DNA from 3 places in the Nostoc sp. C057 genome. Region 2 is predicted to be linked to each of the others. Evidence: predicted binding sites of a transcription regulator. Region 2 holds the regulator's gene; each other region holds the start of a gene.
The links. Region 2 encodes NtcA, which controls nitrogen genes in cyanobacteria. Its sites were predicted from a motif close to TNTGTANNNNNNNNTACANA; they were not measured.

Region 1 (4,745 bases), 2.6 Mb from region 2:
TCAAATAAATTTGATGGGGTTCAAGAAACTATTCGTATTCCCCAACAAGTAATAGATACGCGAGACTTCGCGCCTTCAAGTTCGCAGGAAATCGAAAAATCACCTGCGGGTGAGGATGGTTGGTATATTTATGGTGCTAAAGATGCAAATGCCGTATTTACAGTAAGCGCCCTTGCACCTCGTTCTCTGTTTCAAATTCAACCCCGTCAAATCATCACTGGCAAGGAATTAGGGCTAAATTATATCCAAGAGGTAAATTGGCGCAATACCGAGAAAGATAAAGGTAAATTCAATACTGCCTTGTTAAAACCTATAGAAACATCCATATCAAAATGGCAACAAGGCGATAAAGCGATTGTACTACACCTATTCGGTGGAATTGGCGGACTTAAAGCTGAAGCGATCGCAGTACCCTATACTATCACCGGACATTTTGCTTTTGGAATCGCAGAAGTTGTCCGCGACGAGTTTACTAACGAATTACGCTTTGAGACTAAATACCACCAAATTTATGCCCATAACCCTGATGGAATTATCGCCGGAACGCATACATGGGCTGATTATATGGGTAATTTACAACAGCAACACGTCCAGTATCAGATATTCTGATTAAATTCGACCCTGTAACGCAAGATTATGATTTTGATGGGATTAAACTTTCGCCTTTAGAAGAATTCCAGCAACAATTACAGGTAACAATGGCACGTTATCGCGTTGGCGATGGTACTGGTGGCGCAATGGTATCACCTGGTACGTCATGCGTCCAAGACTCAAGCCAAGCACTTTATGCTGCGATAATGGCAATTAAAAACCAAGTTGCTACAACTCCTCAAATTCAAACTTGGGTACGTACTAATCAGAATCATCCGCAAACATTACGCTTTCAGCAGCTAATTGAATTAGGTAAATCTTTAGAAAAACAATTAGCACCCTTAGGGATAGTTCGTGCTGATTGGCAGAGTCAAGCAGGTATACTCGCAGGGACGGGAATAGGAAAAACGACGAAACCATTTCAAGATGGTAGTATTTGGGCTGGTTTGACAACATGGCGAACAATCATGCCAAGACAAGTACAAGATGATCTCGCCGCGATATTTCTCAAACATGGTGCAACTTTGCAAGTAGTGCGAACCAATCAAGTGGGTGGTTGGCAATCCAATATTACACCCCTTGCACCAACAGTCTTTTTAGGACAAATTAAGATTCCCTTTACTAATATTTCACCGCTTTCAATTGTTGTAAATCGCGTTTTAGCGTCGTTAGTAATTCCTACACAGCAAGATTGGTTAGTTCTAATTTTACTGCTGATAACTTATAGTATTATCGCCCTACCTTATGGCTGGAAATTAGGATTTTTACAGGTCCAATTTTGGTCTGCAAGTTGGATTGACCAATGCTTATTAACGTTGCGTTGTTTATTTGCACCTGCGATTATCGAAGAACTCATTTTTCGCGTTATCTTGCTTCCTCATCCTAGTGAAATCAACAATTGGTTAAGATGGAGCTTATGGGCAATAGTTAGTTTAGTATTGTTTGTTTTGTATCATCCATTGAATGCTAAAACATTTTTTAAAGCTGGAAATCCCACATTCTTTAATCGTGGTTTTCTTGCTTTAGCTTTATGGTTGGGAATTATATGTACTGTTGCATATACCTTAACAGGATCTTTCTGGGTGATAGTTTTAATCCACTGGGTTGTAGTAGTAGTTTGGTTAATTGTTTTTGGAGGAATAACAAAATTAGATAAGAATCAAAAAAATCATAAAGCTCATACCAATTCTGTATAAAGATGCGCCAAATTATATATATAAGGAACGAACCGCAAAGGGCGCAAAGAACACAAAGGAAGAAATAAAATTTGGCGCAGCCTCACAAAAAAATGGTATCAGACGTAATACACCGTAGCTTCAAAGGGGGACTTTAATTCTAGTTCCCTCTTTTTATCGAGGTATTTAGAAGGGAATCTAAAACTTTCGATACTTACAGGAGGGCTTTTCAAACATCCATAAAAACAAAAAAAACCCGCCGTAGCGGGTTACACAACAAACTAAGAACAATGAAAACCTGATTTAGCTGGAATATCTCATTTCAGCTTCAAGTTGACGAATCAGTTGTTCGTCGCCCTTTGCTCTGGCTACTTGCAAGCGATGCTCTAGGCTTTTTTGAATATTCTCTCTGTGAGCTTCTTGTGCTTTCCTGCCACTTTGTAGTCTATTTTGATTCATAGTGATTACCTTCTTTAATTTTTCACTTTATGTCTTCTATTCGTAACATAGCACATATTTTGTAGCTGTTGCTACAGAATTTTATAACTTAATGTAGATTTTAACAAAAATATGTCTGAAAAGCAGATAGATCAACAACGACTCATGACTTTTCTAAGCGATTTTGGCGATCGCGATATTTATGTAGGCGTAATGAAGGGAGTCATAGCCCAAGCCAATCCCAGGCTGAGGGTGATAGACTTAACGCACCAAATTCCACCGCAAGACATCGCCGCAGCTAGATTTTGCCTGATGAATGCTTATCCATATTTTCCCGTTGGGACAGTGCATCTGGCAGTAGTAGATCCGGGTGTGGGAAGTAAGCGACGAGCGATCGCAGTAGAATTTGCTCAAGGGTTTCTAGTCGGCCCAGATAATGGTATCTTTAGCGGGGTACTTAGTCAAACTCTGGCGATAGCAGCCGTCGAACTTACAAATCTTAACTATTGGCGAACTCCTCAACCAAGCAACACTTTTCACGGTAGAGATATTTTTGCACCAGTGGCAGCTAGTCTTGCTAGTGGTGTCTCTCTCAAAGAGCTAGGACAAGAAATTGATCCAGCAAGTTTGGTCAAACTGGATATAACCGAGTGCAAGCAGACAAGCAATGGTGCAGTGGGTTGCATTCAATATATTGACCACTTTGGCAACCTAGTGAGCAACATTCCAGCGAGTTACGTACAAGGCAAAACTTGGTATGTGCAAGCTGCTGGGCTGAGTATACCAGGCTGTGAAATTTACAGTGATGTCAACGTGGGAGAGATACTAGCTTTAGTTGGCAGTCACGGCTGGGTAGAAATTGCCATTAATAGCGGTAATGCTCACTCCCGCTTGCATTTAGATTGGCAAGCACCGCTTCAAGTTGTTCTAACGTAGAACCAATCACACTAACTAAAACCTTCACTTAGGTGAGTTACAAAACCCACGAATCACGCATCATATCAAATATGGCGTTGCATATTTGCAAAATGATTTGGCAACTTCTAAAATTACCTCCTACCCCCTGCCCCCTGCCTGACAGGTGTAGGTATTTAACAAATGTGGCTGAAATAGGGTTTTTCCGTTGGTTGAGAACTCAAATTTTAATTTCTGATTTCCTACCCAAGAACGAAATTTCGTTATTTGAACCACGTTTAGAACTCTGTTTGAGAGTGCCCACTCATGCACAAATAAAAAACCTACACCTGTCAGCTGCCCTCTGCCCCCTGCTCTCTTCACATCCACCCTCCAACTTCCGCATCAGTTAAAGGTTTCTCTAACTTGCTATATTCCGTTTGAGCAGCCCGCAATACGTGTTTCATCTGCACTGCTTCTCCGGCATCGGCGGCAAGGAAAGCTGCATTTAAGGCTATGTTACGGATGTTACCCCCAGCAACATTTAGCCGTGCTAGTTGCAGAGCATCTAAGTCTGCGGTTGGGGTGTCGGCGGGAAAGACGTGCCGCCAAATCTCGGCTCGTTGTGTTGTATCGGGGAAGGGGAATTGCACCACGAAGCGAATCCGGCGCAGAAAGGCTGTATCAATTGCACTTTTTAAGTTCGTAGTCAGAACTGCTAAACCTGGGTAGCTTTCCATGCGTTGCAAAAGGTAGCTAACTTCAATATTGGCATAGCGATCGCGGGCATCTTTAACTTCACTACGTTTGCCAAATAAAGCATCAGCTTCATCAAATAACAAAATCACCCCGCCTTGTTCAGCAGCATCAAATACCCGGCGCAAATTCTTTTCTGTTTCGCCAATATATTTGCTAACTACCGATGATAGATCAATCCGATAAAGGTCGAGGCACAATTTCTGGGCGAGTACTTCTGCCCCCAAGGTTTTACCAGTGCCGCTAGCACCTGCGAATAAAGCACTAATTCCCAATCCTCTAGCACTCTTGCCACCAAAACCCCAATTGTTATATACAGTACTGCGTTGACGCACATGAGCCGCAATTTCTCGGAGAACTTGTTTCTGTGCCTCTGGCAATACCAAATCTTCCCAATCACCAGATGGCTCAATCCGTTGGGCGAGTTCATCCAAACGCGGACGTGCTTGCACACGGCAGGCATCCCATAAAATGCTCGTGATATCGTTGTCTGGTTTTTGTGCTAACTGTCCTGCGGCTTCTGCACAAGCAGCCCGGATGGTTGCGGCACTTAGGTTAAACTGATCCACTAGGGTTTTAACTTGCCCGTTCATTTGTGATGCCATTGAACCTAGGGCATCTTGCCAAACTGTACCTTGTTCTTTGCTAGTTGGTTGATGTACGTCAAAATTAACTACCAGGCGTTGTCCTAGTCCAATCCGTTCTCGACTCGTAACTATTAAAAAGCCCTTGGTGCGTTCGATGAAACGAGCGATCGCATTCAGCCGCGCCATATCATTATTATCTAGTTCGTTGCAGTCTATGAGTAACGCACACTTACTTAAAATCGTCTCACGAGTCCATAGGCGGATGAGATTATCTAACTCACTAGGTACTAAGGGAATCAGTTGT
Region 2 (4,745 bases):
GATTTGCTATATAGACACGAAAGGCTTAGATTAAGGAAGTTTGAGTCACTTTCAACTGAAATTTCACATCCAGCATTCTCCATTAGTACCATTCTGACTCAACTAAAAATACTCACTTTGTCAGTTTGTCTATTTAGACTATGTTTGGTACATAAAATAAGAAGCCTACATGATTGGCTGTTATTCTACACTTGACATAAAGCATTGTGAGTGCTAAAAGACGACTGCCAGAAACTATTGCCCATGTCAGAATCACCCGCCAATCTTGGCAACACGGCTTCCTTGAGGGTGAAGTGAGTGCAGGTGAGTTTGAGTGGCATTTCCAGTGGCATTTTCGCCGGGGAGAACTTGCCGTCAAGCCTTCCCAAGGCCGCGCTTTAATCAAAGAACCCCTTGGTCGATTTTTGGAGCAACAAGATTATCAGCTAGAGCCTGGAGGAGATTATGCTTTTACTATTCGGGCGGAACTTTAAAAGTTAGGAGTTAGGAGAGACGCGACGAGCCGCTACAACGGGGGGAAACCCACAACGCGCTGGCCCATTAATCGCGTCTGTACAGGAGTTAAGGATGTCATTCCTCACTCTTGACTGCTAAGTGTTGATTCTGTGAGGCGGTTTAAGTATCTTTCGATTAAGAGAATGGCAACAATGTCATCTATCGGTCTTGGAGGCTGTCGCAGACCTGGTGGCAATAGCTTTGTTAGCCCTTTGGGTGGGAACATTTGCCAATAGCGATCGCGTGCTTCTAAGGTTGTATATCGCTCATCCACTAAAATAATACTCAGAGGTTCTGTCAATTCCTGATATAATTTTTGTCTCCACTGCTTGGCTGTAGTTTGGTCGCCCATGACCATCAAGGAGATCGGAAACTTTTGACGCAGTGTTTCAATGGTAGCGATCGCCTCTTTTGCTAGCACAACCTGATGATAATACAATTGCCGATCCAGTCCCATCACCGCTAAACCACACTTATCTCGACCTGGATCAAACCCCAATATGACTGGTTGCGTTGGCGAAAATTCGCGTAAAGTCATAAGAAATTAAAAATAAAAATTAAGAATTAGAAATCAATAAATGCAATCACAGCAACTATTTTGACTGCTGTTGAATATGTTTAAATCTTACTAATAACAGTGTGCAAATAATGTTTTAAGTACTAAAAATAATTTTTCCGTTGACTATTGCTACTAATTTTACTCTCAATGGCCCGGCTGTATAAGTGTCCTCTGCTGCGATCGCTTTGATTTCTAAGGGTTGATTATACTGTCTTAATTGGGCAACAAAGCGCAAGAAAGTCCCCTCTACTTGCACATCCTCGACAATTCCGGCATTACGAGCGCGAAATTGGGAAGCAGAAATTAGTATTTCCAAGCGCTGCTGTAACTGATAGGATGTCATGGTTTTGGAATCGGCACTAGTTGTAGCTAGGACTGCGCCTCCCGAAAAAACCAATTGATTTCGCGCTGTATCGGCGAAAAACTCTATCTGCTTTTCTCCCCTGACGTAATTACCAGCCGAGAAAATTCGCACCACATATTCTTGACCATCGCTAATCTGCTTGCTCAATTGGTCAATTCTATCCTGAGTCACGCGCAGTAGCTCTACATTGGCAGGATTTGCCCCAGGCTCACTTAATTCGAGGTTGGCGTTGCGATTGGCTTCTTGTAAAAGTTGTACCACTGCCCGACGAGCCGCAGCAGGTTGGGTAACACGAATTACAGCAGCAGACAAAACTTGACCGCGAACTAAGGCCAACTTACCTAGACGCAGGTCACGGTAAGACTGATAATATTTTTCCAGCCTGGCAACTTCTAGTTCTAGTTGCTCTTGTTGTGCTTCCAGTTCTTTGAGGCGCGATTCCCGTTTGGCAATCACTTCCTCTCGTGCTGCAACTTCTACATTACGCTTTTGAATCAATTGATCGAGTTGGCCGATTTTTTGATCGCGTTGTTCTATGGCTTCTTGACGGTTAGCGAGTTCGCGATCGCGTTTTTCAATAGCTGTTTTGGCTTCGTCGATGGCTTTTTTCGCTTCAGCGTACAGTCGTTGTCGTTCTGTCTTCAGTAGTTCAACTGCCGCCTGTAGCTCTTTCCTCTGATTAGAAACGCTTTGCAACTCAGCTATGGCCTTTTGGTACTGAGTTACAACTTGTCCTAGCTGACCTTGAGTGCGTTGGAGTTGAGTTTGAGTTTGAGCTTGTTGACTAATGGTGCGGTTCAACTGAGCTTGTGTTTGGAGTTGTTTGGCATTTGCTGCCTGTAAAGACTGATTAATTGCCTGTAAGTCTTGTTGTGCTTTTGCTTGGGCAATTCTTGCTTGATTTAGCTCACTTTCTACCTGACTTTTCTGAGTTTCTGCGGTTTTTAGCTGTTCCCGCTTCTGTCTGAGGTCTGTTTGAATATCTTCTAATTCAAAAACTCCCTTTCGCAAACCTTCATCGGCAGCGAATAAAATTCCTAATGTTGATGCTGAAATCAAACCGCCCGTAAAAATAGTTACCACTACAGCAGTATTTTTCGGACGAAGCTTAAAAAGTGAGAGGCGGGCTTTGCCAACTCGTGTGCCGATGCGATCGCCCACGGTGGCAATTACGCCTCCCAGAATTAAAATTGCTGCGATGAGGATGTATCCGGTGGTCATCTTTAGCTACCGAAATCCTTCCAGATACAGCCTACTACTTTTAAGCATTGTCTGCGGAGAAGTGGAAGTTGGCAATAGCTGAAATTATTCAATTTTAGATTTACCTCTAGCTATTAGTGTCATCTTTCAAAATAGAACACGCGCCGATTCCCCTTTCTCCGATTGATTTTATGTGAATTGCCTACTTAAGGTAACAGGTTTATGCACAGTAATCTTCTTTTTGTGGATAGAAATCATCTTTTTCTCACGCAAATCCCCTAGTAGCCTAGTAACGGTAACACGAGTTGAACCAATTGCTTCTGCGATCGCCTGATGAGATAACTTCAGATCAATAGTGATCCCATCAGCACAAGGAACGCCAAAATCCCGACAAAGAATTAACAAAAAACTCACCAACCTAGAACCCATATCTCGGTGAGCGAGAGTTTCAATCATCATCTCTGTCTGTAAAATGCGCGAAGAAAGACCCCGCAGCATTAACATTGATAATTCTGGATTTTCCTTGAGTGCTTGCTCTACTTGTTCAATTGGGGCTGACAGTAATTCCACAGGGGTAAATGCAACCGCATGGTAAAACCTATCCGACTTATTTCCTGTCAGCAATGACAAAACACCAAAAACACTATTTTCCCGAAGCAATGCTACTGTTATTTCCTCTCCTGCCTCGTACACCCTAGAAAGTTTAACAGCACCTTTCAAAAGAAAATAAACTCGTTCGGCAGGATCGCCAGGAAAAAAGATCGTTTTATTGCGTTCAAACGTTTCCACAACTGGCGGAAACGCCCCGGTCGCCATCTGACGAAATACATTTGCTAGGGCTTTATCTTGTGTCACGATCATCTCCCTTCCCCTACCCAATGCCGGAAAAACAAAAACTGATTACCTAAGAATACACCCGAAAAATGAATAAAGCACCGTCAACCTTTCTGTACTTTCCTATACTCAAACTAATCGCTTCATAACTGTTTGTTTATAATGATACATAATTGTTGATCCTTTCAGCTACTAATTGTTGATAAGTAGTTCCAATAACTGTATTAAAAAGGGTTTTTTAAAGAACAAATAAAGATATCTTGAGAAAATCTTTAGGAAAAATCAAGATTTTTGTCATAGCAAACACCCTTCTCAATATTCATTTTTGCAAATCCTGTATAAAACAAAGACAAACGTGCCTCAGATTCTAGTATGCTCCTAATGATCGATCGCATTAACAATTTCTATGCTGAATCTGACTGGAAAAAATGCTCTTGTTACAGGTATTGCCAATAACCGCTCGATCGCCTGGGGCATCGCCCAACAGCTGCATAAAGCCGGAGCAAACCTGGGTATTACCTACCTGCCGGATGAACGCGGCAAAATGGAGAAAAAAGTTGCGGAGTTGGTAGAACCCCTCAACCCAAGCTTATTTCTTCCTTGTAATGTCCAAGATGAAGAACAGATTCAATCTACCTTTGAGACAATTCGTGAGCAATGGGGGAAGCTAGACATTCTCATCCATTGTCTGGCCTTTGCCAGTAAAGACGATTTAAGTGGAGACTTTAGCCAAACCTCTCGTTCTGGCTTCAACACTGCCTTAGAAATCAGTACCTACTCGCTGGTGCAGTTAAGTGGTGCAGCGAAACCTTTGATGACTGAGGGAGGTAGTATCGTCACGCTGACATATTTAGGCGGTGTTAGAGCAATTCCTAACTACAACGTTATGGGAGTTGCGAAAGCAGGATTAGAAATGAGCGTGCGTTACCTAGCTGCTGAACTAGGGCCGCAAAATATCCGCGTCAATGCCATCTCCGCAGGCCCCATCCGCACCTTAGCATCTTCAGCAGTTGGTGGAATTTTGGATATGATCCATCATGTCGAAGAAGTAGCTCCCCTGCGTCGTACTGTCACTCAGCTAGAAGTGGGTAATACTGCCGCTTTCTTATGTAGTGATTTGTCCAGTGGTATTACCGGACAAGTTCTATATGTAGATGCAGGATATGAAATTATGGGAATGTAAGATAATTTGGGCATAGGGCATTAGGCATTGGGCATTGAGTATTAGTAAAATTCTTGCCCATTAGTCATTCCCTCCCCATTCCCCATTCCCCATTCCCAATGCAAATTAGC
Region 3 (4,745 bases), 3.3 Mb from region 2:
ATAAATTATGCCAGGAGCTTCCGGTCTACCACTTCTTCCCCTGTCCCTTTCTCCCCCTCTCCCCTTCTTCTTCTGAAGAAGGCGAGGGTTAATTTTGGTTTTGCTATCATTCAACAGGGGAAATAACCCTTTGGGATTGCAAAAGTGAAATTCTAAGGGAACTGGGCGAAAATCTGAGTAAATCAGGTCTGTTGGGCCGTGAACGCGATTTAACCAATCGGTGAGTTGATCGCTGTTGGCAACCGTTGCTGAGAGGGCTGCCAGTTGCACTTCCCGGGGACAATAGATGATGGATTCTTCCCAAACTGTACCGCGCTGGCGATCGTTCATGTAGTGGCACTCATCAAGTATCACCGCTTCCACGTCTACTAATGAGATGCCGACTTGCCCGATGGGTGTGCCATAGAGCATATTTCGGAAAATTTCTGTGGTCATCACCAAAATCGGTGCATCCCTGTGAATGGAGGCATCTCCAGTTAACAGTCCGACTTGATCAAACCCAAATTTTTCTCGAAAGTCACGTAATTTTTGATTCGACAGCGCCTTTAGGGGAGTAGTATAAAATACACGTTTTCCTCGCGCTAGGGCGCGATAAATGGCGTATTCTCCGACTAATGTTTTGCCCGAACCTGTGGGCGCACACACGACTACGGAGCGTCCAGCATTTAGGGACGCGATCGCTTCTTTTTGAAACTGATCCAGATCAAAGGGAAATATAGACCCTAAGTCAAGTTCTGGAGACGGCGCAGGATAATTCACTCAATCACATTTGCAACCAGATTGTTTACTATACTAACGAGTCTTTTGTCAACTTCGTTAATAGTCATTTGTCATTTGTCATTTGTCATTAGTTTTGCACAAATGACCAATGACTAATGACTCTTTAATTATTTTCCCAGTTCTTGCGATCGCTCTGTGGCAGCTTTCACTGCTTCAATTAAAGCTGAACGAAATCCTGCCTGTTCTAACTTGGCAATTCCCGCAATGGTTGTACCACCGGGACTGGTAACGCGATCTTTAAGTTCTGCTGGGTGCATTTTGGTTTCATATAACAGTTTCGCTGTTCCGAGTACAGTTTGCAATGCTAATTGATTAGCAATTGCTCTAGGTAAACCTGCGGATACTCCGCCATCAGCAAGTGATTCTACTAGCAGCGCCACGTAAGCGGGGCCGCTACCAGATAGCCCTGTAACTGCATCCATCAGCCCTTCTGAGACTTCCACAACTTCGCCCACAGCAGAAAAAACTTGTTGTGCTATTTGGTGATGCTTGGTATTAGTATATGCACCGGAACAAATGGCGGTAATTCCTGCTCCCACAGTGGCTGGAGTGTTGGGCATTGCTCTGATAACTGGCAATTGCACAAATGCAGCTTCTAGCTGACTTAAAGGCACACCCGCCAATATGGAAATTATCAGGGGTGATTGTTCTCTATTAATAATATCAATATCTGCTAATTCTTGCGCGATCGCGCTGAACACCTGCGGTTTTACTGCCAAAAATACAACTTCTTTGGCTTGGGTGAAAACCTCACTATTATCTGTCGTCACAGCAACACCGTATTGCTGTTGCAAAAAATCTAGGCGTGAAGGTAGCGGTTCGCTAACTATGACTTCTGATGATTGATAAATTCCACGCGCGATAAGGCGGGATAAGAGCGCTTCTCCCATTACCCCACCACCAATTAAACCAAATTTTATAGTCATTGATCGTTAGTCATTTGTCATTAGTCCTCTGTCGTTTGTCATTTGTCACTACGATCAAAACCCGAGATAAATGACAAAGGACAAAGGACTAACAACTAATTTAACTCTATTGTGCCATCCGATTAGTTTCGTTGCCCCAGGTTTGATTTGGAGAACCTGTAGGACGAGAAGGACGTGCTGGCGGTTGTGGTACTTCATGAAGAACGCCACCTTGGGTGCTAACTTGGACACAGCTTGGTGTAAACAAGAAGATGCTCTCACCGATGCGCTCTTGATGTCCATCTAGTGCGTAAGTACCACCTGCAACAAAATCTACTGCTCGTTGAGCTTGGTCTGGGTCCATGATTGTCAGATTTAATACCACTGACTTCCGTTCTCGCAACGCTTGAATTGCCTGGGGCATTTCTTCAAAGGTGCGTGGTTCGAGGACTAAAACTTCCGAAATTCCGTTAATTGCTCCTGGCATACCAATCACATTCCCCATTGGCTTTGAACCTGCTGCGATATCATCTCCCATTGTAGGCACTGGTTCCCGCCAGCGTCGATTCTGAGCGGTTGCGCTCTCTTGTGGGGCTGGGGGTTGGGGATTTTCTTGCTGATACAGATTTTGGTAATTATTATTATCTGTTTCTGGTTCTTCTTCGTAATATTCGTATTCCACTTGCTCATTTAGACCTACAAAGTCTCTGAGTTTGGAAAAGATGTTGTTCATTGTCTGTGTACTCTCCTGGTGCGAATAGCCTATATTGACTTGGCTTAGGATTTATTGAGATAGGAGCGATGCCTACGGCCGCAAACTACGCTACATCGGTGGATACTTCAGCAAGTATATTGCTATTTGTAGCCCATACTACGGGTTTTGGCGATGAACCGACACTTATTGGAAAGGTCTGTGCATCGCCTAAACATAATAATGAGTCAAGATTATATCCTAAGGTTTGTCCGAAGGAAAGTTCTTTATACCCCATTTTCCCTTGGCGATTGCTCTTGTCAATACTATATCCTTTGTTTCTAATTGCACCAGTCCCTTACAAAATTCTTGTCATCAAATCCTGATCTCTATTAATACTGACCTGGAAACCTGATGATCAAGGGCTAAGAGCGATCGCCAAACAATATTGTTACTAATCACACCCTCATTGCTCCTGCTTGTACTTGATACTCAAGCGGAAGAGGGATATGTAATATGCTTAAGAGCGATCGCCAAACAATATTGTTCCTAATCGTACCATCGTTGCGCCTGCTTGCACTGCTAGCTCGTAGTCGCCTGACATACCCATAGATAGTTGCTGCATTTTAATGTGCGACCAGTTTTGCTCCTGGATTTTCTTTGCTAGTTCACGATTGAGATTAAACACATTCAAAATTTCCGGATCGCTTAATCCTGAAGGTGGAATTGTCATCAAACCTTGAATTTGTAAATTTTTGTATTGATCGAGTATGGGTAAATCAGCCAAAAGTTCTGGCACACTCCAACCAGACTTGTTGGGATCGGGGAGAATTTTCACTTGCAGGCAAACCTGGGGACTCACTCCTAGCTGTTGGGCTAGTTGATCTAAGCGCTGTGCCAGCTTCAAATTGTCCACGGAGTGAATCCAAGGGAATTGTTCGATGGCTTTTTTGGCTTTATTGCTTTGCAAATGTCCAATAAAGTGCCAGGTAATATCCGGTAAGTCTTGCAACTCGGCTTGTTTGCTGGCGGCTTCTTGGATGCGACTCTCTGCAAAATCACGAATCCCTGCGGAGTATGCAGACCGAATGGCCTGGGCAGAAACTTGTTTGCTAACAGCAATCAATTTGACTGAAGTTGGTAGGGATGAACGAATGGAAACAATACGTTCGGAAATCGAACTGTTCATTGGAAGGTGCGTTGGAAAACACTTTGAAGTTGATCGTACTCCTGAGAATGTCCACTGCGCCGCAGGGTACGTAAGCGATTTTCCAACATCATTCTAGCCTCAGTTCGTCCTATAGGCTGGAATTTGACACCTTTAACGTCATTTGCGACCAAAAAAAACAGGCGCTGGGCATAAAGTGTGGTGAACAAATCCTGGGTCTCATCAACCATACAGATTTTGTAGAGTAAACCCCAAGTTGGATGGTTTATGTAAGTTTCTGCGTTTTCTGGATTCATTTAAGAGTCAAGGTGTAGTCAAGGTGGGAGTATATATATCTTTTCGCAGTGAATTACAAACATTCAGACGATAATACCAACATTCGTCAGAATATTTGCTTAAAATGCAAAACTGCGGTTACGAAGACCTTGATCTAGTTTCTAATTGGCAGATGAAGCTAGTGGTAGTGAAGCGAAATGGTACAACAGAAGCCGCAAAGCGTGGATTCAGAGAGTAGAGGCTGGTTGAGAAACATCACCATCTGCTTTGGTGACTTCAATTTACCAATCTGTCGGAAGAAGGTACAAGATAGTCCTTATCCTCTTGTTAAAAGTTCGACGTAGCAAGGGAAAACACCCTTTGAAGCTCCCAACGGCAACAGCGAACTTTTCAACTTCTTTCCATACTGCCACAACTATTGCTAAATGGCACAAAATAGCTAACTTAAGTGGGGAATGGGGAATGGGGATTGGGGACTAGTGGTCTATCGCATTAATTTGGCTAGGTTTGTAGTGAGCGATTTATCGCTCAAATCAAGGACTAAAGTCCTTACTACGAACTTTTATAACCCTTCAGAATTAATGAGACAGACCACTAGAAAGAAAACTATGGCCTATTGATTATTCAGCATTTTCGGCGCTGCCAGTTGCGTCTGGGTTTTGTGCAGAGATTCATACTATTCTTTCTCAGAATCACTGTCTGCGGACAATTCCCGCACCCACTGGCATTACTGGCGGCTAGCCAAAAATTTGTTGCACGCCGATCTAAAATGGCAAAATAATCTGTTTCATACTAAAAAGCTATGGAAAATGTTAGGGGATCAGTTTTCTGGCGGGGTAATTAGCCTAGTTAAGCTAATCAACTATCGGTGAAAAGGAAAGAGAAAGCAGGCACAGAAAATATTACCTTTTACCATTTTCTCGGT

Region 1: FD724_RS26660 (S-adenosyl-l-methionine hydroxide adenosyltransferase family protein) is a predicted target of NtcA. The motif match lies at 2,284-2,303, and genes of this name have one in related genera.
Region 3: FD724_RS01420 (cell division protein SepF) is a predicted target of NtcA. The motif match lies at 2,544-2,563, and genes of this name have one in related genera.

The regions. Positions count from the first base shown of each region.
Region 1 is NZ_CP040281.1:6,229,766-6,234,510, reverse strand. It holds gene FD724_RS41120 (hypothetical protein) at 1-609, shown strand, start outside; gene FD724_RS41115 (type II CAAX prenyl endopeptidase Rce1 family protein) at 699-1,787, shown strand; gene FD724_RS26665 (hypothetical protein) at 2,070-2,225, opposite strand; gene FD724_RS26660 (S-adenosyl-l-methionine hydroxide adenosyltransferase family protein) at 2,337-3,140, shown strand; gene FD724_RS26655 (ATP-binding protein) at 3,479-4,745, opposite strand, start outside.
Region 2 is NZ_CP040281.1:3,606,959-3,611,703, forward strand. It holds gene FD724_RS15620 (DUF3146 family protein) at 204-473, shown strand; gene FD724_RS15625 (pre-16S rRNA-processing nuclease YqgF) at 578-1,033, opposite strand; gene FD724_RS15630 (DUF3084 domain-containing protein) at 1,149-2,639, opposite strand; gene ntcA (global nitrogen regulator NtcA) at 2,808-3,479, opposite strand; gene fabI (enoyl-ACP reductase FabI) at 3,859-4,635, shown strand; gene hisB (imidazoleglycerol-phosphate dehydratase HisB) at 4,734-4,745, shown strand, end outside.
Region 3 is NZ_CP040281.1:341,664-346,408, forward strand. It holds gene FD724_RS01410 (RNA helicase) at 1-759, opposite strand, end outside; gene proC (pyrroline-5-carboxylate reductase) at 888-1,706, opposite strand; gene FD724_RS01420 (cell division protein SepF) at 1,813-2,418, opposite strand; gene FD724_RS01425 (YggS family pyridoxal phosphate-dependent enzyme) at 2,897-3,565, opposite strand; gene pipX (transcriptional coactivator PipX) at 3,562-3,840, opposite strand.